3 regions of the Methylobacterium tardum genome follow, and region 2 is predicted to be linked to each of the others. Evidence: riboswitches for the same ligand, from Rfam matches in the RefSeq annotation. Region 2 holds a riboswitch; each other region holds the start of a gene.

Evidence for each region. A riboswitch is a leader RNA that binds a small molecule or an ion and turns the genes downstream of it on or off. The one in region 2 is predicted to bind cobalamin.
Region 1: another riboswitch for cobalamin. It lies ahead of M6G65_RS09705 (TonB-dependent receptor); the one in region 2 lies ahead of M6G65_RS32705 (CbtB domain-containing protein).
Region 3: another riboswitch for cobalamin. It lies ahead of M6G65_RS12550 (TonB-dependent receptor); the one in region 2 lies ahead of M6G65_RS32705 (CbtB domain-containing protein).

The regions. Positions count from the first base shown of each region.
Region 1 covers NZ_CP097484.1:2,069,054-2,075,415, forward strand. Annotated here, with positions in the region: gene M6G65_RS09705 (TonB-dependent receptor) at 1-1,888, opposite strand, end outside; cobalamin riboswitch at 1,996-2,193, opposite strand; gene M6G65_RS09710 (cell wall hydrolase) at 2,442-3,026, shown strand; gene M6G65_RS09715 (hypothetical protein) at 3,260-3,460, shown strand; gene M6G65_RS09720 (hypothetical protein) at 3,756-4,163, shown strand; gene M6G65_RS09725 (transglycosylase SLT domain-containing protein) at 4,558-5,103, opposite strand; gene M6G65_RS09730 (flagellar hook-length control protein FliK) at 5,063-6,124, opposite strand.
Region 2 covers NZ_CP097484.1:6,801,266-6,807,627, forward strand. Annotated here, with positions in the region: gene cobN (cobaltochelatase subunit CobN) at 1-1,965, opposite strand, end outside; gene cobW (cobalamin biosynthesis protein CobW) at 2,036-3,070, opposite strand; partial or broken gene M6G65_RS32695 (DUF1636 family protein) at 3,180-3,467, opposite strand; gene M6G65_RS32700 (CbtA family protein) at 3,460-4,197, opposite strand; gene M6G65_RS32705 (CbtB domain-containing protein) at 4,214-4,396, opposite strand; cobalamin riboswitch at 4,431-4,625, opposite strand; gene M6G65_RS32710 (S10 family peptidase) at 4,701-6,290, opposite strand; gene M6G65_RS32715 (DNA polymerase III subunit chi) at 6,292-6,362, opposite strand, start outside.
Region 3 covers NZ_CP097484.1:2,647,234-2,653,595, reverse strand. Annotated here, with positions in the region: gene M6G65_RS12570 (hypothetical protein) at 10-393, opposite strand; gene M6G65_RS12565 (alpha/beta fold hydrolase) at 595-1,308, shown strand; gene M6G65_RS12560 (RluA family pseudouridine synthase) at 1,275-2,654, opposite strand; gene M6G65_RS12555 (HigA family addiction module antitoxin) at 2,880-3,254, opposite strand; cobalamin riboswitch at 3,641-3,836, shown strand; gene M6G65_RS12550 (TonB-dependent receptor) at 4,114-6,300, shown strand; gene M6G65_RS12545 (PepSY domain-containing protein) at 6,294-6,362, shown strand, end outside.

The sequences.
Region 1 (6,362 bases), 2.2 Mb from region 2:
ACCGCAACGATCCGAACCAGCCGAGCGGCTCGCCGAACGTGACGCCGGCCGACGCGACGGTGGTGGGCGCCTCCGGGACCCGGTTGCCCACCGGGTCGTAACTGGTGAACCGGGCATTGGTGATCGTCAGATCGCCCTCCAGCGAGAGCCAGGGCGTCACCGCGTAGCGGTTCGTCCACTCGACCCCGAAGCGCCGGGTCGGACGGCTCGGCTCCGTGGTGCCGGTATCGCCCTGGAAGATGTTCTCGGACGCGAAGTCGAGCCGGAACAGGGCGAGGCTCGTCTCAAGCCCACTGAGCGAGCGGTTGCGCAGGCCCACCTCGTAGCCCGTGGAGGGCACCAGGAACGGCGAGCGGGTGATGGTGAACAGGGGGCTTGCGGGATCCACCGTGGCGGTGACGCCGCGCGCGTCGTTCGAGTGGAAGCCGCCGCCGTAATTCACGTAGAACTCGGTGTCGAACCAGGGACCGAGCACGAGCCCGAGCTTCGGGTTGACAATCCCGTCGGTCGCCTTGCCGGAATTGGCGGGCGTGTACGAGCGGACATCGGCGTAGTAGCCGTCGGCGCGCACGCCCACGCTCGTGCGCAGCCACTCGGTCCAGCGCACCCGCGTGTCCAGGTAGAGCGCGCCGCTCGACTCGAGCACCCGGTCGTCGAGCACCGTCGAACGGTACTGCCGGAGGGTGGTGTTGAACAGGCCGACCCGGATCGAGTCGGTGCGGGTCTGCGCGCCGATCTCGACCTCCAGCGGCCGTCCGAACAGGTCGCCCTGGAAGATGTGCCGCACCTCGCCGCCGCCGAGGATGCGCTGGTCGCGCTGGTGGAACTGGTCGCCGCCGACGGGATCGTTGAGGACATAGGTGAAGTCGTTGAACAGGTTCATCTGATAGCGGATCACGTAGGCCGAGGCCCGCGTCACGCCGGTCTCGTCCGTCGCGCTGAACCGTCCCGAGAGCGAGAAGCGTCCGCTGTCGCCGCCATCCGTGGGATTGAGCGTGCCGTAGCGGCCGATCAGCCCCTCCCCCACGGCGCGCTCCGGGATCTGGTTGGTGGCGGTCCAGCGGGCCGCGTAGGCCATGCCGGTAATCGAGAACCCGTCCAGCGCCGTGCCCTGGCTGTAGCGGGCCACCCCGTTGATCTTGCGTAGCGCGTCCGGAACCACCCACGGCCCATCGTAGACCTGGGCTTCGCCTGCCAGGAGGAGGTTGCCCTCGCCGAGCGGCACGGTCGTGATCGACAGGGCCCGCTTGTAGCCGAACGAGCCGATCGAGGTCAGGGCGAGGTTCTTGGCGGTCGTGTCGAGATAGTCGATCCGCACCGAGCCCGCCGAGGCGAAGTCGCCGTCGCGCACGAAGTACGGCCCCTTGTGGAACGCGACTGCGCCGACAAGCTCCGGGATCAGGAAGTTGAGGTCGGCGTAGCCCTGCCCGTGGGCGTGAGTGCGCATGTTCACCGGCATGCCGTCGACGCTGATGGCGATGTCGGTCCCGTGGTCGAGGTTGAAGCCGCGCAGGAAGTACTGGTTGGCCTTCCCCTCCCCGGAATGTTGGGTGACGATCAGGCCCGGCACCGCCTCCAGCACCTCGCCGGGGCGCGTCACCGGCCGGCTGTTGAGTTGCGCGCCCGTGATCACGCCGGCACTGGCCGAGTCCACGGTGAGCAGCGGGCCGCCGATCCCGGTCGTGCCGCCGACATACCCGGCACTCGCCGACAAGCCGATCCGCGTGGGGGTCGTCGGCTCGGCGGTCACCGAGATTTCTTCGAGCTGCGTCTCGCCGCCGGAGACGGGGCCGGACCGGTCCTGGGCGGAGGCGGCGGACGTCAGGGCTGCCAAGGCTGCCAAGGCTGCAAGGACTGGAAGCGCGGAGCGCACGGGCGGACGGGACACGGGACCTCGGGCGGCGGCAGTGGCACGTCACCGCGAACGAGGCCGTGCCGGCCGCTTCCGCGACCGTCTCCGGCATCCTCCGGGACACCCCGCCCGGCGGACCTCGCGTGTGACCACGACAGACGGCAGGTCTCCTGGCTCGCGGGTCGCCGCCCTCACGTCGTCTTCCCGGGCGAGGCCGCCCAGTGACGTGGTGACGCGAAGGCTCACCGCTTACAGTTGCGGGGGCAGCCGCGGCTTTGGGTCGAACCCGCACCGCATTCCCTTTTGATCCCCGAGGGGGAACCGTCGCGGGCACCATGGGTCGGGCGCCCGAAGCAGGTCAACAGGCCGGCCCCGGTTCACGCGCGCTGTGGCCTGCGCACGACACCGCCGTGCCCGCGCCTCCTGCCCGACCGGGCCGGGGGCCTGAGCCGTCAGGTGGCCGTCGCCACATCATCGCCGTGAACGTGCAGTCAAGCTTGGTCGACGCCAGGTTGCTGAGAGGCGCCGGCCCGAACAGGGCGGCGGCCGCGTGGCGGAACGAGGCTGAAGGAGCACGGAGCGCAGATGCATGCAGGGTAGCGAGAGGACGAAGATTGCTCCTGTCCTGGGTGTCATCGCGATGACCTGCACCCTGGGCGCCTGCAATACTGGCGCGCCGGTGCTCACGACAGGGTCGATTCCGGGCCACAAGCCGCCGATGGTCGTCAGCGATGCCGAGCGCGATTGTCTCGGTCGGGCCATGTATTTCGAGTCGAACCGCAGCGACGGGGATGGGCTGATCGCCGTCGGTACCGTTGTCATGAACCGGCTTGAGAACGCGATCTTCCCGGGCGGCATCTGCGCCGTGGTCGGCCAGCCGGGACAGTTCGCTCCGGGCGTCCTGACCAAGCCGATGCAGGACAAGGACCTCCAGAAGGTCGCCGATGCGGCTGACGCCGTCCTGGCAGGCGAGCGGCACCCGAAGGTCGGGAAGGCGATGTACTTCCACACCGCGGGGCGGCACTTCCCCTACAATAACATGCATTACGTGGCTGTCGCCGGCGGCAACGCCTTCTATGAGAAGCGCGATTCACGATCGGCCCAGCGCGAGAAGGCGCAATTGCCGGCCTCCGTCTCGACCTATGCGGCTGCACCGGGAGCGCCCGCGCCGTAGAGCCGGGCGCGCGGCAGCGAGACGTCGTGCGCGCGGGTCGACAGCATCTCTCCGGTCCGGCGTCTCCGGGACGTCCGGCCCGGGCCCATTGGAGCCTGCAGCCGGACACGAGCCTCGCCCGCCGAGGAGATCCGGATCGACGCGCGAGGCAGAGCACTTTCCGAGGCCGCGATCGAACTCAAGCCTAGCCTTTAGGTTGTATGCTCGCATTCAACTGAGCGACCCCCGCCGCCATGTCCAACGAGGATGGTTTTGACCGCATGGCGCGCGCGGCCATCCGAGCGCATCGGCTGATGGCCCTGTACGGCACGCCGATGATGCAGCACCTGTCGCGCTTGCTGCTGCTGGAGATCGGCCGGGAGATTGCGGCGAGACGCGAGGCGGGCGCCGCCAATGACAATCCGGAAACGTCCGATGACGCGGCCAACGACTGACGGCTCGGAAGCGGTCCGGCCCCTGGGCCGTCTCACGATGACCGAGACGCCTGAATCGTGACGTCTTCCGCCGCGTAGAGGCATATCAGATCCATGACCTGCGGCCAGCCGCAGCACTGTAGGGCCGAATTCCGCTCCGGCGCCTCGTTCGATCGGAAATCACCGACGGGAAGAGATCGAATGCAGCGCCATATCTGTTGATCGAGGATTCTACTCGGGCCTGCGGCATTTACACCCGCGTACAGCAGCCTAGCTTGTCGGTAGAAACTACCCACGAATCATGGGCACCCCACCGATGATCGCCAAACGGGTAGCGCTCGCTGGCGCGCTCCTCCTGCTGAGCATCACGCCGTCGGCCTCTCAGTTGCGCCGCCCACTGACCTGTACGGAGGACGTGTCGGTCGGCCTGGATATGGCAGGCGCGGCGGAGGGCGCGAAGGCGCCGCGCAAGCCCCGAACGTTCTCCCTCGTCTCCAGTGGCGGACTGCTGACCGTGATCTCCGCTGGCCGCTCCGATTATTACGAGTGCCAACCCGCATCCCCGCGGTTGAATGAGCGCACGCCGCGCAATGCGATCAAGTGCCAGAACGGTGTTTACTTCTTGTTGATTGATTTGAACAAGTTAAATTTCGTCGAGGCGCAGCTGAATCCAGAGGATCGCAACGAGGTCAAGGTCAGCTACGGCACGTGCCGCGGTTTATGACGGCCGCTGGCCGCCGAGGATCTGGATCAGGACGTTGGCGGACGAGAGCGGCCTGAGACGGCCGGAGATGCCTTCGCCGGTGGGGCGTCCTCCACACGTTCCATTGGACCACATCGGGGACCAAGCGGTCCGTTCGCCGCATCGGCTCCCGGCCGCAGAACCCTGTGCGCCCGCGCGTGTTGTCGTTTCACCCGGTTCTGACGGGGTGACGAACAGGAGCGGTTCTCAGTGTCTTTCGATGCGTATCACCGTCTCGATGTCTGGTCTCTCATGAATGTATATCGCGCGACATTCGACATCGTCTGCGAGGCCAACCTTCAGCTTCCTTTCGCCATTGCTGAGGCGTGGGGGTTCACCGCCCGCGGATGACGAAAGCAGCCCCTGACGTGCACCGTTACCGGCAGAACTGCGTGGCGGCCGGGGTCCACTGGCCGAAACCCGTGGCAACCATGTTGGCCATCACCCGGCAGATGTAGAGCTTCTGGGCGGCGTTGTTGTGCGGGCCGGCATGGTAGCGCGCCACCGCCAACGTCCAGCTGCCCTCCCGCTTCTTCAACTCGCGGAGGAATTGCGTGGCGTAATCGACATTCGCGCGCGGATCGATCATGGCCTCGATCGATCCGAACTTTGCACCATGATAGTGGTGGTTGATCTGCATGCAGCCGAGGTCGATCAGGCGCACGCCCCTGCGGCGGGCCTCGGTGAAGTGGGCGATCACGTCCCTCGGCCCAGTCGCGAAGTAGGCTGCCCCTTCAATGTTCATGGCGTAGGGTTGGAGCGAGCCGCGCTTGCCCGTTTCCGTCAGGCCGACAGCGTAGAGCACGCCGAGCGGAACGCCGTACTGCACAGAGGCGCGGCCCATCTCGGCCTCGCAGACATTCGCCGCCACTGGGACTGCGCTACAGATAAACGCCGCCGTCGCGAGGACGTACCGTTTCATACGTCCGCTCTCCTTCCCGTCTGTCGGCGGGCAGGGGCTGCTCCGCCTGCCGCTGCCTGTCCCCTCCTTGGCCCGGCCGGGCACCGCCGTCGGCGAAGGAGGGTTGCCCCTGTGACGGCGCGCCTCCGGCCCAGTTCCCAGATTCGGCCGGGCGGCTCTGACTGACCGTGACTGCCGCTTGATAGTGGGCCTGCTTGAGCAGGTCGGTCAGGATGGCCGAGTCCCGGTGCAGCAGCGCCGCCGTCTCGGGCCGCGACGCACGCAGATGCGTCTCGAGCTGTCCGTTCGCGAGCCGCAACTCCACCGTGACGGTCCCGAGGTCCTCCGGCCTGAGCTGGATCCTCAGCGTCCGCAGCGGCCCATCCGGTGTTGCCTTGACGGCAGGGTCGCCGGCGACACGCGTCTCCGATCCGGTCGAAGCCGCAGAGGCCGCACGGTCGATCTCGTCCTTGATCGCCGCCGCGATCGTCGGCAGCGAAGCCGCGGGCAGGCCTGGGCCGGTTCCAGATCGGTCCTGCGTCCCCGCAATGGGACTGCCGTCCCGCGTGCGCCGGTCGGTGGCTTCAAGGATCGTCTTGGCGATCCCGAAGAGCGCACGGCTGTCCTCGCGCGCCGCGATGTCCCCCTTGTCGAGCCCCGCGACAGCGGTCCGAGCCGCCTCGTCGGCGGTGCGGGTCTCCGGCTCAGTCTGGAGGCGGGGCACGCCGATCGCCGCCGCTGCGACGTGTTGGTCCGGCAAGCCGGCCAGACCCGGCTGAGACGTGTCGGCGACGCCGTCCGGCCCTCCGGGTCGGGCAGGCTGAAGCGGAGGGGCGATCAGCTCCGACAATCCTGTCTGATCGGATTGCGTTGCGGTATCGGCGGTGCCTGAGAGGGCCGGCGCTGAGGAGGCCGGCAGCGCGGGAACGCGTTGCGCCGTGACGGGTCGAACCGGCTTGAAGTGAACCGCACGGTCCAGCACCGAAATTTTCGGCGGGCCGCCCGGACCGGATCCGGTGGGCGGGGCCACGCCCGCGGCCACGTTTCCACCCACCCCGAAGTCCGGACCGGGTCCGGATTCCGCCGAAGAACCCGCGGGCGCGGCTGTTGCGCCTGTGCCGGCCGCCATCGGGACGCCCTGTGCCCCGGAATGCGATGTGTCGGGAATCGAGACCGAAGTACTCGTTCCGTTTGCCGTGCCGGATCCCGGCGAGGCCGTCGCGAGGGCTGCGCTCAGGATATTGGCGAGAAGCGCAGCGGCCTCGCTCGGAGCAGGCGGA
Region 2 (6,362 bases):
GAGCAGCCCGGCCGCCTCGGCATCCTCCAGGATGGCACGGGCGATGAGCGCGGCCCGGCGCGGATCGAGGACGCTCGCCGCGGAATACTCTTCCACCAGCTCGCGCAGGCGCGCAGCCTCGGGCGGCAGGTCGTGCGCGGCGGTCGTCGGCGTCAGGTGACCGAGCGCGATCCCGCCAAGGCGGCGCTTCAGCGGGGCCGCCTCGCCCGGATCATCGACGATGAATGGATAGACCACCGGAAGGCTGCCCACGCAGAGGGCGGGGAAGCAGGTGGGCGCGAGCGCCACGGCCTTGCCCGGCAGCCACTCGGTCGTCCCGTGCGTGCCGAGCTGGACCAGCACGTCGAAGTGCTGCCGCAATCCGAGATGGAAGGCCAGATAGGCGTGTGTCGGGACGCGCTCCGGATCGTGATAGCCGGCTTTCCGGTCGGGATCGCGCCCGCGGTCCGGCTGGAGGAAGACGGCGAGGCGACCCCCGGACGTTGCCGGCTCACCCTCGGCCACGCGGAACCGGAACGCGCCGTCCACGCAGCCGGGATCGTAGTCGGGCGGACCCCACGCGTCGGTGAGCGCGGCGCACATGTCCGCCGGAAGTTCGGCAAGCCAAGCGGCGTAGTCGGCGAGCGGCACGCGGAACGACGCTGGGCCCTGCGTGAGCGCGGTCATCAGGGCGCCGGAATCCGGCAGACCGGTCGCCGCGTAGCCGGCTTCGGCCAAATCGGCGGCGATCGTCCGCGCGCTCTCGGGCGTGTCGAGTCCGACCGCGAAGCCGGCCCTGCCACCGCGGGCCGGATAGTCGGACAGAACCAGGGCCACGCGTCGCTGCGAACGGGGCAGGGCGGCGAGGCGCAGCCAGCCGGCGGCGCGTTCGGCGAGCGCCGCGATGCCGGCGGTGTAGGGAACGGCCCGGCGTTCCGCGAAGCCCGCGACCTCCGGCGCCTCCTCCTTGAACGAGATCGGGAAGCCCGAGAGCCGTCCGTCGAATTCCGGCAGGGCCACCTGCATGGCGAGATCGGCCGCGCCCATGCCCCGCGCCGAGGCCTCCCAGGCTGCCCGCGACGCGCCGACCGTAAAGGCCTGGAGCACCGGACAATCGGCGTCGCCGAGCACGAAATCGAGGCCGTCCTCGCGGGCCGAGAAGGCCGTGGCGGCGATCACGAGATCGGGCCTGCGCGCCCGCACCGCCTCCGCGACCGCGGCAGCGGCGACCGGCTCCTTCAGGCTCGACACCGCCATCGGCAGCACGCCGATCCCGCGGGCGCGCAGGGCTTCGGCGAGCGCGACGAACGGCGCGGTGTCGCCGCCGAGCACGGCAGACCGATAGATCAGGAGCAGAGCCAGAGGCGTGCTCGGCGTCCGGGAACCCGCCAGCGGCACGGCGCTCGCGGCTGCCGCGACGGCTCGATCGAGGGGCAGCACGCCGCAGCCCGCGCACCAGGGAAAGCCGCGCGGCAGCGGCTCGGGCGGCTCCACCACCAGATCGGCGCCGGTGCGGGTGGCCAGCAGCCGCAGCATCCGGCGCAGGTTGTCAGGACCGCCGGCGCGGAAATAGCGATCGAGTCGCTCGGCGAGGTCCGAGTCCGTGGAGAAGGCCGCAAGCCGCGGGTCGGGCCGGTCGTCGCCCGGCAGCACCGCCAGTACGACGCCGTGCGCCCGCGCCGCCTCGGCGCAGCGCTCGACGCCGTAGCGCCAGTAATCCAGCCCTCCGAGGCAGCGGATCACCACCACCTTGGCGTGCGTCACCACGCGCTCGACGTAGAGGTCGACCGACAGGGGATGGCGCAGCTTGGCGAGCTTGGCGAGGCGCAGGCTCGGCAGACCGGGCTCGGCGGCGTGCGCCTGCCCGATCCCCGCGAGATCGCTGTCGGTGAAGGACAGGACGACGAGATCGCCGTGCTCCTGTCCGAGGTCCACCGCCGCCTCGCCCTCGCCGAGGGAGACGGTATCCATGCGCACAAGATGCATCGCGGCCCCTAGACCGTGACCGCGCGCGACCGCGCGCCGACGCGGGTCGTCAGGGCGCGCGCGGCCGCCCTCATCCCGCCAACGCCGCGGCGACCGCGTCCTGGTCGAAGCCCTTAAGGCCGATCACCACGAGCTTGCCGTCCCGGGCCTCGCCCGCCCGCCAGGGCCGGTCGAAATGGTGGGCGACCCGCCGGCCGACGCCCTGCACCACGAGGCGCATCGGCTTGCCCTCGACCTCGGCGAAGCCCTTGATCCGCAGGACGCCTTCGGCCTCTGCCGCCTTCTCGACGCGGGCCGCGAGATCGGCCGCCGTCACGGCCGGGCGGACCGGCAGCGCCACGGTCTCGAAATCGTCGTGGTCGTGATCCTCGCCCTCGCCATGGTGCGAGGGCCGCGAAGCCAGATCGTCCTCGGCCGCGGCGCCGAGGCCCAGCAGCACCAGGGGGTCGATGGCGCCGTTCGCGGTCTCCACCACCTTCACTGCGCGGGGCAGGTGCCCCTCGACCTCGCCGCGGACGCGGGCGCGGGTCGCGGCATCAATCAGGTCGGCCTTGTTGAGCACCACGAGATCGGCACAGAGGAGCTGATCCTCGAACACCTCCTCGAGCGGATTGTCGTGATCGACAGACTGGTCCGCCGCGCGCTGGGCGGCCAGGGCTTCCGGATCCTCCGCGAAGGCGCCGGCCGCGACCGCCGGCCCGTCGACCACCGCGACGACCCCATCGACCGTGACCCGCGAGCGGATCGCCGGCCACTGGAACGCCTGGACCAGGGGCTTCGGCAGGGCGAGGCCCGAGGTCTCGATCAGGATGTGCTCCGGCGGCTCGGCGCGGGACAGCAGCGTCTCCAGCGCCGGCACGAAATCATCCGCGACGGTGCAGCAGATGCAGCCGTTCGGCAGCTCGACGATGGAGTCCTCGGTGCAGCCCTCGACGCCGCAGGCGGCCAGGAACGACTTGTCGAAGCCGACATCGCCGAATTCGTTCACCAGGATGGCGAGGCGACGGCCTTTGGCGTTCTCCACCACGTGGCGGACCAGCGTGGTCTTCCCGGCACCGAGGAAGCCCGTGACAATGGTGCAGGGGATCTTGTTCACGAGGGTCATTCCGCGGCCTCCAGGGCGCCGGCGGTGCGCGGGCGGGGTTCGGGAAAAGGGGGATGCGGGCGATCACGCCCTTGCGGAACTCGGCCGGGCGCTCGCGCCAGGGCACGATGCCGTCCGGCGTCGCCGCGTAGGCCGCGAGCCCGGCGAGGATGGTCTCGGCGGAGGCCGCCGGATCCATGTCGCCGTACACATAGGTCCAGCGGTCGGCCGAGGCGACCGCCACCGTGCAGGGGCGCTTGCACACCGACAGGCACTCCACCGGCTCGACCCGCAGATCCGGGGCATCGCCGGCGCGGTCCCGCAGGGCCTCGAGCAGGCGCGCGCCGGCCCGGGGACCGTCCGGGTCGTCACCCTCGCGGCGGCAGGTGGTGCAGACGTACAGGACGGTCTCAGACACGGGCGGACCCCGCTGCCGCCTCGCGCGAGAAGGCCTGCCACGCCCAGCCGAGGCCGAGCCCGATCAGCATCCAGAACACGAAGCTGATCGCCAGCGAGCGGGCCGCGAACTGTGCGGCCAGTGCGGCGGGCAGCTCGGACGCGCCCTCCGGTGCCGGCGGCGCACCGACGGCGTGTGGCGCGACGATCAGGACGAGTCCGCCCAGGATCGCGATCAGCGAGCGCCGGATTCCGATCAGGTACAGGCCCATCCCGGTGGCGGCGGCGGTCATCACCCACCAGAGCTGCCGTGCGGCGAGCGGCGCGGCCTCGCTGCCGGGCAGTTCCGGCGGCAGGCCGAGACCCGGGGCGAGGGCGACGCTGGCGAAACCCGCCACCGCGAAGGCGAGGCCGACCTGCGGCGTCGGATCGCGCCCGCAGGCGAGCATCACGGCGCCGAGCAGCAGGGCGTAGCCCACGCCGCCGACCAGGGTCGCGAGTGCGGTGAACGCCATGCGCGGGAGGCCTTCGCCAGGCTGCCATTCCGGCGCTGCGTCGGGCGCGGCATGGTCGTGCCCGGCATGCGCCAGCACGATCGGCAGGCCGATCTTCGCCTGATGCGTCGGTTCCTTGCGCTCGTAGCGCTCGGCCGCCACGATCAGCGGCGAGGTCAGCGTGAGCTCGAGCCCCGTCACGACCGCAGCCGCGAGGAAGCCGGCGGCGAGCGCCGCCGACAGAAGCCGGATGATCATCCCTGCGATGCAGGCGTCAGTGGCAGGGGAAGTTCTGGGTGTGCCGGAAGTCGTGCGCCGCGTTGTGGAGCGCGATCGCCGGCGAGAAGCCCGCCATGAACAGGAGGCCGAGGCCCAGGAAGGCCGCGAGCGCGACGGCAACCGAACGCTCGGACGAGCGGGTGCCGGCGGCGACGGGGGCGAGGGTCGAGGTGGTCATCAATGTGTCTCCAGCCGCCCCACCGGCGGCATTCCGGGATCCTGGCGTGACGGCAGGTCTCCTGGCTCGCAGCTCTGCGCGCCTGCCGCCTTCCCGGATCGCTCCGGTGGCGCTCTGGCAGGCGCTCGCCGCTCACAGTTGCGGGGGCAGCCGCGGAGTCGAGGCTCGCGCCCCTCACCGCATTCCCTTTTCACCCCGTCGCCGGGGCACCGTCACACAGCCGTTGTAGACGCATGGCGGCTTGCGCACAACGGAGTGGCGGGCGGTAAGATCCGGATTATCCAGAGCGCGCGCCACTCGTCGCTCAGGGCGTATCCTTGAGGCGCTCCGCGGGCGCTCCCGCCGGTGCCGGTCCGGCGTCGCGCGCCTTCATGGCATCCGCATAGAGCCGCTCCACATCCGCCTTAAACGCGGCGCGGGAGTCGGGCCGCGAGTAGAACATGTGGCCGCCGGGATAGACCGCGAGGCCGACGCGGCCGGCGCCGTAGGCCGGGACCTGCGCGAGCAGGAGCTTCGAGGCGTAGTAGGGCGTCACGAGATCCGTGAAGCCGTGCGCCACCAGCACTCGCAGGCGGCCATCGAGCGCCAGGGTGCTCTTGAGGTTCGACAGCACCTCGGGCGCCTGCCGGCCCGACCCCCAGCTCCAGCCGCGGTTCACCGCATTGTTCAGGAGTTCGTAGCGCATATTGGGCACGGGCCACTTCAGCGTGCGCGCGTAAAGGTCGAGCATTGCGCTGGTCAGCGGCGCCTGCAGCGCGGTCAGCTGCGGGTCGCCGAAGCTCGACTGGGCCGCATCCGGATTGGGGTCCCAGCCGGTGATGCCGGTATCGTAGGCGCTGGTCACGCGACCCTCGGCACGGTCGATCTCGCGCTGGACGCTGCGGGTCGACAGGCGCGCGGCCTGCGCCCGCACCAGGGCGGCATCGAGCCCGACCAGGGGTGCGACCCGCTCGGTCATGCGTGCCACGGCGGCCGCGTCGCTTGGCCCCTTGAGCAGATCCGCCAGATAGGGGCCCGAGGCGTACGACTCGGCCTCCTTCAGGAGCGCCGGGGTCGGGACCGTGCCGGACCGCTCCAGGGCGCCGGCCGCCAGGGAGGGCAGCTTCAGGACGTAGCCCCAGGGGTTGGCACGCGGCGTTTCCAGCCACGCAAAGTCCAGAACCGGCGAGAGCAGCACCATTCCGGACAGGCCGACCCCGATATCGTCCTGAAGCTTCTCGGTGATGAGCGGCCCGCGGAAACCGCCGTAGCTCTCGCCGACGTAGAATTTCGGGCTCGCCATCCGGTCGTTGACGCGCAGGTAACGCGCGATGACCGCCGCCAGGGTCGAGGCGTCGGAATCGATGTTCCAATAGGCCTTGCCGTTGCCGTCCGCCGCGCGGCTGTAGCCGGTGCCGACCGGATCGATGAAGACCAGATCGGTGAAGCCGAGCCACGTCCCGTCATTGGGCGTGAGCGCCACAGGCTGCGAGGGGCTGATGCTGTCGCCGCCCGTGGGAAGTCGCCAGGGTCCGATCGCCCCGATGTTGAGATAGGCGGACGCCGCGCCCGGGCCGCCATTCACCGCGAAGGTGACGGGGCGCTCGCGGCCGGCCTCCGGCGCCACCGTATAGGCCACGTAGGCGATCTCGGCCTGCAGCTTCCCGGCCTCGTCGACGAGGGGCAGGCTGCCGGCCGTGGCGGTGAAGTCGAGGCTCTTGCCGTTCGGCAGGGTGAGGCTGTGCCGCGTCGCCGAGTCCGGCGGCAGACGGCGGCCTTCCGGCCCCCGCGGCGCCTGCCTGGATTCCGACGGCCGGGGATCGTGCGGCGCGTCCTGTGCGCCGGCTGCCAACGGCGCCCCGAGGGTCAGGGCGGCAACGAGAGCGGCACGCCCGAGGCATTGGCTGAGGAGCACGTTACGCCTTCTTGTTCCAGCGGCCCGAATCGTCCTGCTGCCAGTAGGCGACCGCGTGGCCCGCCTCCTTGG
Region 3 (6,362 bases), 2.7 Mb from region 2:
TATCCGCGCTCACGGCTTGCGGGCCGGCTGCACCGGCTGGCCGGCCGGGGCGGGCTGCACCGCCTGAGCGCGCGTGCGCTCGTAGCCGAGCCGGCACCGGATCAGGAAGCGCCGACGCTTGCCGCCGCGCAGGCCGCGCTGGTGCGAGGCGCGGTTGCAAGCCGCGTAGGAGCGACGCCGACGCTCGGCCCGGCCGGCGGAGGCCGGGCGCGGACTGGCCTGCGCCGGTGCCGCGGCCTCTCCGGGACCCGTAGCCGGATGCGGGGCCGCCGCCTCGGTCGGGCGAGGGGCGGTCGCCGGGAGGGCGGGTCTGGCCTGCTCGCCCGGCGCGGCGTGCGCGATCGGCCCGGTGAGGCACAGGGCGGCGAGGCAGGCCAGCATCGCGAGCTTCATGCGTCAGGGTCTCAAACCGCGGGGAACCGGCCCCGCGACGGATCGGCGGGGCATGGCGAAGCATATGAGGTGGGGCGACCGGTTGCCAAGGCATGCGCGGCGCGAGACTCTCGGAAGATGGCGCGAACTTTACCGGCGGCAGCGTAGCGCGGTCGACCAGGCGCGCAATGGCTCTCCAGCGGCAGGGGTCGCGATCCGGCGATGAACCTCGTTCTTCTTCCCGGCTTCATGACTGATTCCGACCTCTGGACCGACATGGAGGTTCAGCTCGCGCGGGTCGGCGCGATCCACCACGCCGATCTGAGCCGTGACGCCGCGATCGACGACATGGCATCCCGGGTGGTAGCGGAGGCGCCCGAACGCTTCGCCCTGGTCGGCTTCTCTATGGGCGGCTACGTGGCCCGCGAGATCGCCCGCCTTGCGCCGGAGCGGGTGCGGGCGCTGGTCCTGATCGCCACTTCGGCCCGGGCCGATACCCGCGCCCAGGCGGCGCGGAAGGCGATCGCCGTCGCACATGTCCGCGAGCAGGGCTTCACCGGCCTCAGTCGTGGGGCGATCCTCCAGTCGGTACATCCCGAGCGGGCGGGCGACGCCGACCTGATCGGGCGTATCCGGCGAATGGGCGACCGGCTCGGCGGACCGGTCTTCCTCCGTCAGGCCGGCCAAGCCCGCGCGAGCGATTTCGACCGGCTCGGCGCGATCCGTTGCCCGACGCTGGTCGTAGCGGCGGCCCAGGACGCGCTGCGCGGCCTCGACGAGTCGCAAGAGCTTCGGGACGGGATCCCCGGCGCGACCCTGACGGTGATCGACGGGTCGGGGCACATGCTGCCGCTTGAAGCGCCCGACGCCCTCGCCGCTGCGATCGTGCCGTGGCTCCTGGCTCAGGCCTCCGGCGCCTCGACGATCGGGTCGTAGCGGGCGGCGTCGAAGCCGAGCAGGTTCCAGCTCTGGGCCATGTGGGGCGGCAGCGGCGCGCTCACGTCCACCGGCTTGCCGGTCCGCGGGTGCGGGATCACGATCCGGCGGGCGAGCAGGTGGAGCCGGTTCTGGATGCCGCCCGGCAGCTCCCAGTTCTCCACGGAGAAGTATTTCGGATCCCCGACGATCGGGTGGCCGATATGGGCTGCGTGGGCGCGCAGCTGGTGCGTGCGGCCGGTGACCGGCTTGAACGACAGCCAGGACAGCTTCTGAGCGGCCTGATCGACCATCGCGTAGTAGGTCAGGGCGTGGCTCGCGCCCTCGTCGCCGTGCTTAGCGACGCGCATGCGCGCATCGGCGTCGGTGGGCTCTTCCTTGGCGAGATAGGTCGAGACGCGGCCCTGCCGTACCCGCGGCACGCCGGCGGTGAGCGCCCAGTAGATCTTCCGCGCCGCCCGGGAGCGGAAGCTCTTGGCCAGCGTCGCGGCGGCGAGCCGGGTCTTGGCGATGATCAGGCAGCCGGCCGTGTCCTTGTCGAGCCGATGGACGAGGCGGGGCTTCTGCCCGTCCGGGCCGGTCAGCGCGGCGAGCAGGCCGTCGACGTGGCGGACCGTGCCGGATCCGCCCTGGACCGCGAGGCCGAAGGGCTTGTTGAGGATCATCATGTCAGCGTCCTCGTAGAGGATCAGCGACCGGATGAATTCGGCGTCGTCTTGCTCGCGGGCGGCGTTGCGCGGGCGCTCGGAGGGCTGGTCGAGGCGCAGCGGCGGCACGCGCACGCTCATCCCCGGCTCCAGCCGGTCGTTGGGCTTGGCGCGCTTGCCGTCGACCCGCAGCTCGCCCTTGCGGACGATGCTCTGAACCCGAGTAAAGGGGAGGAGCGGGAAGCGAGCGGTGAGAAACCGGTCGATGCGCATGCCGGCTTCGTCCGGCTCGACCGTCAGCGTCTGCACGCCGGAGGCGAGGGTCGCGGAAGCGGCGGCGCGCTGCTCGCGGCGGGTCGGGCCGGGGGTGGGGGCTGGAGCGGGTCCTTCGTGCCGCTTCGGCGCAGGTCTCGGCCCGGGCTTGGCGCTCGGCGCACCGCGCCCGGCCGGCGCCGTGTGGCGTGCCTGCGCACCCTCCGCGGCAGCACGGGGTTTTGGAGCCCGGGCAGGCGCGGCGGGTGCCGCACCGCCCCAGGGATCGCGCGCGCCGGCATCGTCGCCGCGGTTGCGGGCGGCGCGCTCGGCAGCGTCGCGGGCGCTGGTGCGCGGGCCGGTGCGGGCGCGGCCGCCCGATTGAACCTTGCCGGCCTGTGGCTTACGCCCCTTCGGGCCGCCGCTTCTGGGAGGTCGTGTGTTCATGATTCCGCCGGCACCCGTCACTGCCTCGGACGGGACGTCCGGGCGCATAGGCCGCGGCGTCGCGGACGTCGGGACCGATGGGGTTGCCCGGCTGTAGCATCGCCCCGGCGCAGCGGCAAAGGCGGAGGGAGGGACCGGGGCGGCCTGAATAAACCGGTCACGTCCGTCCGCGCCGAAAATGCGCCGATTCCGGCGGAGTCTCTGCGCCGAGGGCCGGGATGAGCCTCAGCCGAACACGTGCCCGCGTCGGATGATCGTCGGGGGCGGAGCGCTCGTTTCCTGAGCCTCCGATGCAACCAAGTGGGACCTCGCCTTGGCGGCGAGTTCGCTCTGGAGGTTCTGACAGCGCTTGCGCATGTCGGCGATGTCGAACTGGGTCTGCATCTCCATCAAGGTCTCCATTTCGACCCCGAACACCGCCTCGATCCGCAGAGCCAATTCCGGAGACAACACGGCCTCCTCATTGAGGAAATCGAACAGCGTTTGACGCGGCACATCAAGCAATCCGGCTGCGTCCATAACGGTCAAGTTGCGCGGCTCGACGATATTCCGCCGCACATACCCACCCGGGTGGCCAGGATTTTCCAATCTATAGCTCATCTCTATCGGCCCTCCTTTACTGGTCCCCGCTCGAAAGCGCTACCGATCTGCTCTGGTCCGAGACCTGTGTTCGGATGATCCCGATGCTTCCGTCGGCACGACACGCGTTCAGTACGCAGCAGCACGTAAAAAAGTTCCAAGATCATCCCGCGCGATCGAACGACTAAATTTTTAATTTGAAATGAACAAATACTCGATATGCCGCTCGTATTTGGGATAGATTGTCATTATAGACATAGTTTTACTATCAATAGGCGACTCTTCACCCTCGCGCGCCCCGCGGGCACCAAGCCCGCCATCGCCGTCTGATCTGCCCCGATGAGAATCGACGGGGGTTCTCAGACCACGCCACCACCTCGTTCGGCTTGACGCGGACGAACCATAAGGCCAAGCTTATTGGCGACGGTTCCCTTCGGGGATCAAAAGGGAACGCGGTGAGGGGCTCGCCCCGAGGCCGCGGCTGTCCCCGCAACTGTAAGCGGCGAGCCCTTCACCACCACGTCACTGGGTCGCTGGCCCGGGAAGACGGTGCGAGGGCGGCGACCCGCGAGCCAGGAGACCTGCCGTCAGCCGTGGTCACACGCGAAACGCGCTGGGCGGGGTTGTCCTGGCGGGTGTCGAGACGCCCGTGCATCCGCGCGGTCGGCGAGACCTCGTTCGCGGTGACGTGCCACAGCAAGCGCGCCCGCGACACCGCTCCCGATGCCCGTCCTCACCGTATCGATCATTGTCGCGGCCGCCGCGCGCACCCACGCGCCTGTGGCCGCCGAGCTTCCGATGCGGCCGAGCAATTGTAATGTTATTACAATGCTTGTAGGACGAGCCGGCTGGCCCGCGCCGCGCACGGACCTCCTCTGCCATGTCACCTACGAACAATCGCCCAAGATCGGGCGGGCCCGCACCGCTCTGCGGCGTGCTCGTCGCGCTCCTCGCGAGCCCGGCCGCCGCGCAGGAAACCGTTGCCCTCGACCAGCTCTCGGTTGAGGGGGAGGGTGGCGGCTCGGACCGTGCCGTCCCGAACAGCCTCAACCTGCGCATCCGTGACCGGACCGCGAGCCGGATCGGCCTGACGCCCCTGGAGACGCCGGCCAGCCTCGACATCGTGTCGGGCGAGACCGCGCGGCTGCGCGGCCAGGACACGATCGCCGAGGCCGTGACCCAGGACGCCACCGGCATCACCACGATCGCCGCCCCCGGCAATGGCAACGGCGCGTTCACGTCCCGCGGCTTCGCCGGCCCGAACTCGATCCAGCAGCTCTACGACGGCACGCGCTTCTACGTGGGCGCCAACACCGTAACCTTCCCGTTCGATACTTGGAACGTCGAGCGGATCGAGGTGCTGCGCGGGCCGTCCTCGGTGCTCTACGGCGACGGCGCCATTGGCGGCGTCATCAACGTTGTGCCCAAGAAGCCGGTCTTCGTGCCGATCAACGCCGCGCGCGCGGTGGTGGGCACCGACGGCGTCGCGCGCCTCGCCCTCGATTCCGGCGGCGCGCTTGGCCAAGCGGAGTTCGGCGACACCTTCGCGTACCGCCTCAACGTCAGCGGCAACCGCGCCGACGGCTGGATCCGCCCCGAGGGCGATTTCCGCAACCTCGCGGTCTCGGCTGCCCTGCTGTTCCAGCCGAGCCCGGACCTGACGTTCACGCTGAGCCACGATCTCGGCTACCAGGAGCCGGCCCGCTATTGGGGCACGCCGCTGGTCGAAGGGCGGATCCCGGACCTGATCCGGTTCAACAACTACAACGTCCGCGACGCGAAGATCACCTGGGCCGACAACTGGACCCAGTTCAAGACCGAGTGGTCGCCCTCGGCCGACATCACGGTGCGCAACACCGCCTACCGGCTCACCAGCCGTCGCCACTGGCTCGACGTCGAGCAGTATTCCTACAATCGCGGCACCGGGCTGGTGGACCGGGGCGACTATCTCGAGATCTACCACAGCCAGGAGCAGGTCGGGGACCGGCTCAACGCGACGTTCCGGGGCAACCTCTTCGGCTTCGCCAACCAGTTCGTCGCCGGGTTCGACGTGAACCACATCGACTTCCGGCACACCAACAATTTCTATTTCGACGCTCCGACAACCAGCGTACCGCTCACCGGCTACGATCCGGGCTTCTTCCCGCAGAACGGCCGGGCGCGTCCGGCCTATGCCACCCAGACGAGCCAGGCCTCGGTCTTCGCCGAGGACCGGGTGATCCTGTCGGAGAAGCTGTCGTTCCTCACGGGCGTGCGCCTCGACGTGCCGACGCTGCACCGGGAGGATCTGCAGACGGGCTCGCGCTTCGAGAAGACCTACCGGGCGTTGGGATACCGGTTCGGCCTCGTCTACAATCCGACGCCGGACAGCGCGCTCTACGCCCAGTACAGCTTCGCCACCGACCCGGTGAACAGCCTGATCACTCTGTCGCAGTCGCTCGCGGGGTTCCAGCTCGCCACCGGCACGCAGGTCGAGGTCGGCGCCAAGGGGCTCGCACTCGACGGCGCGCTGGAATGGACCGTTGCCGGCTACCGCATCGTCAAGGACAACCTGATCTCGGCCGTGCCAGGGCAGCCGACCCTCTCGACGCAGGTCGGCCAGCAATCGTCGCACGGGTTCGAGCTGGCGCTGGGCTGGCATTTCGCGCCGGGCTGGCGGCTCGACGGCAACCTCGCGCTCCTGCACGCGCAGTATGACAAGTTCGATCAGTCGGTGAACGGTGCCACAATCTCGTATGCCGGCAATCAGCCGATTGATGTGCCCGAACGGGTGGCCAACCTCTGGCTGACCTGGGACGTTGCGCGCGACTGGACCGCCCGTGTCGGACTCCAGAACGTCGGCCAGGTCTACAGCGACTTCGGCAACACGGCGCGGCGCCCGGCCTACAACCTCGTCAACCTCGTCCTCGACCATCAGGTCACGGCGGAATCCCGCTTGTCCCTGCGGGTCTACAACCTGTTCGACAAGGTCTACGCGATCAGCGGCAACGCCGTGAACGGGGCCGGCACCAACTGGCTGCTCGGGCGGCCGCGCTCGGTCGAGGTCGCCTACACGGTGACGTGGTGAAGCTATCGCGGCGGCTCGGGAAGGCGGGCCGGCGCTTCCTGCTGCTGTTCCATCGCTGGTCC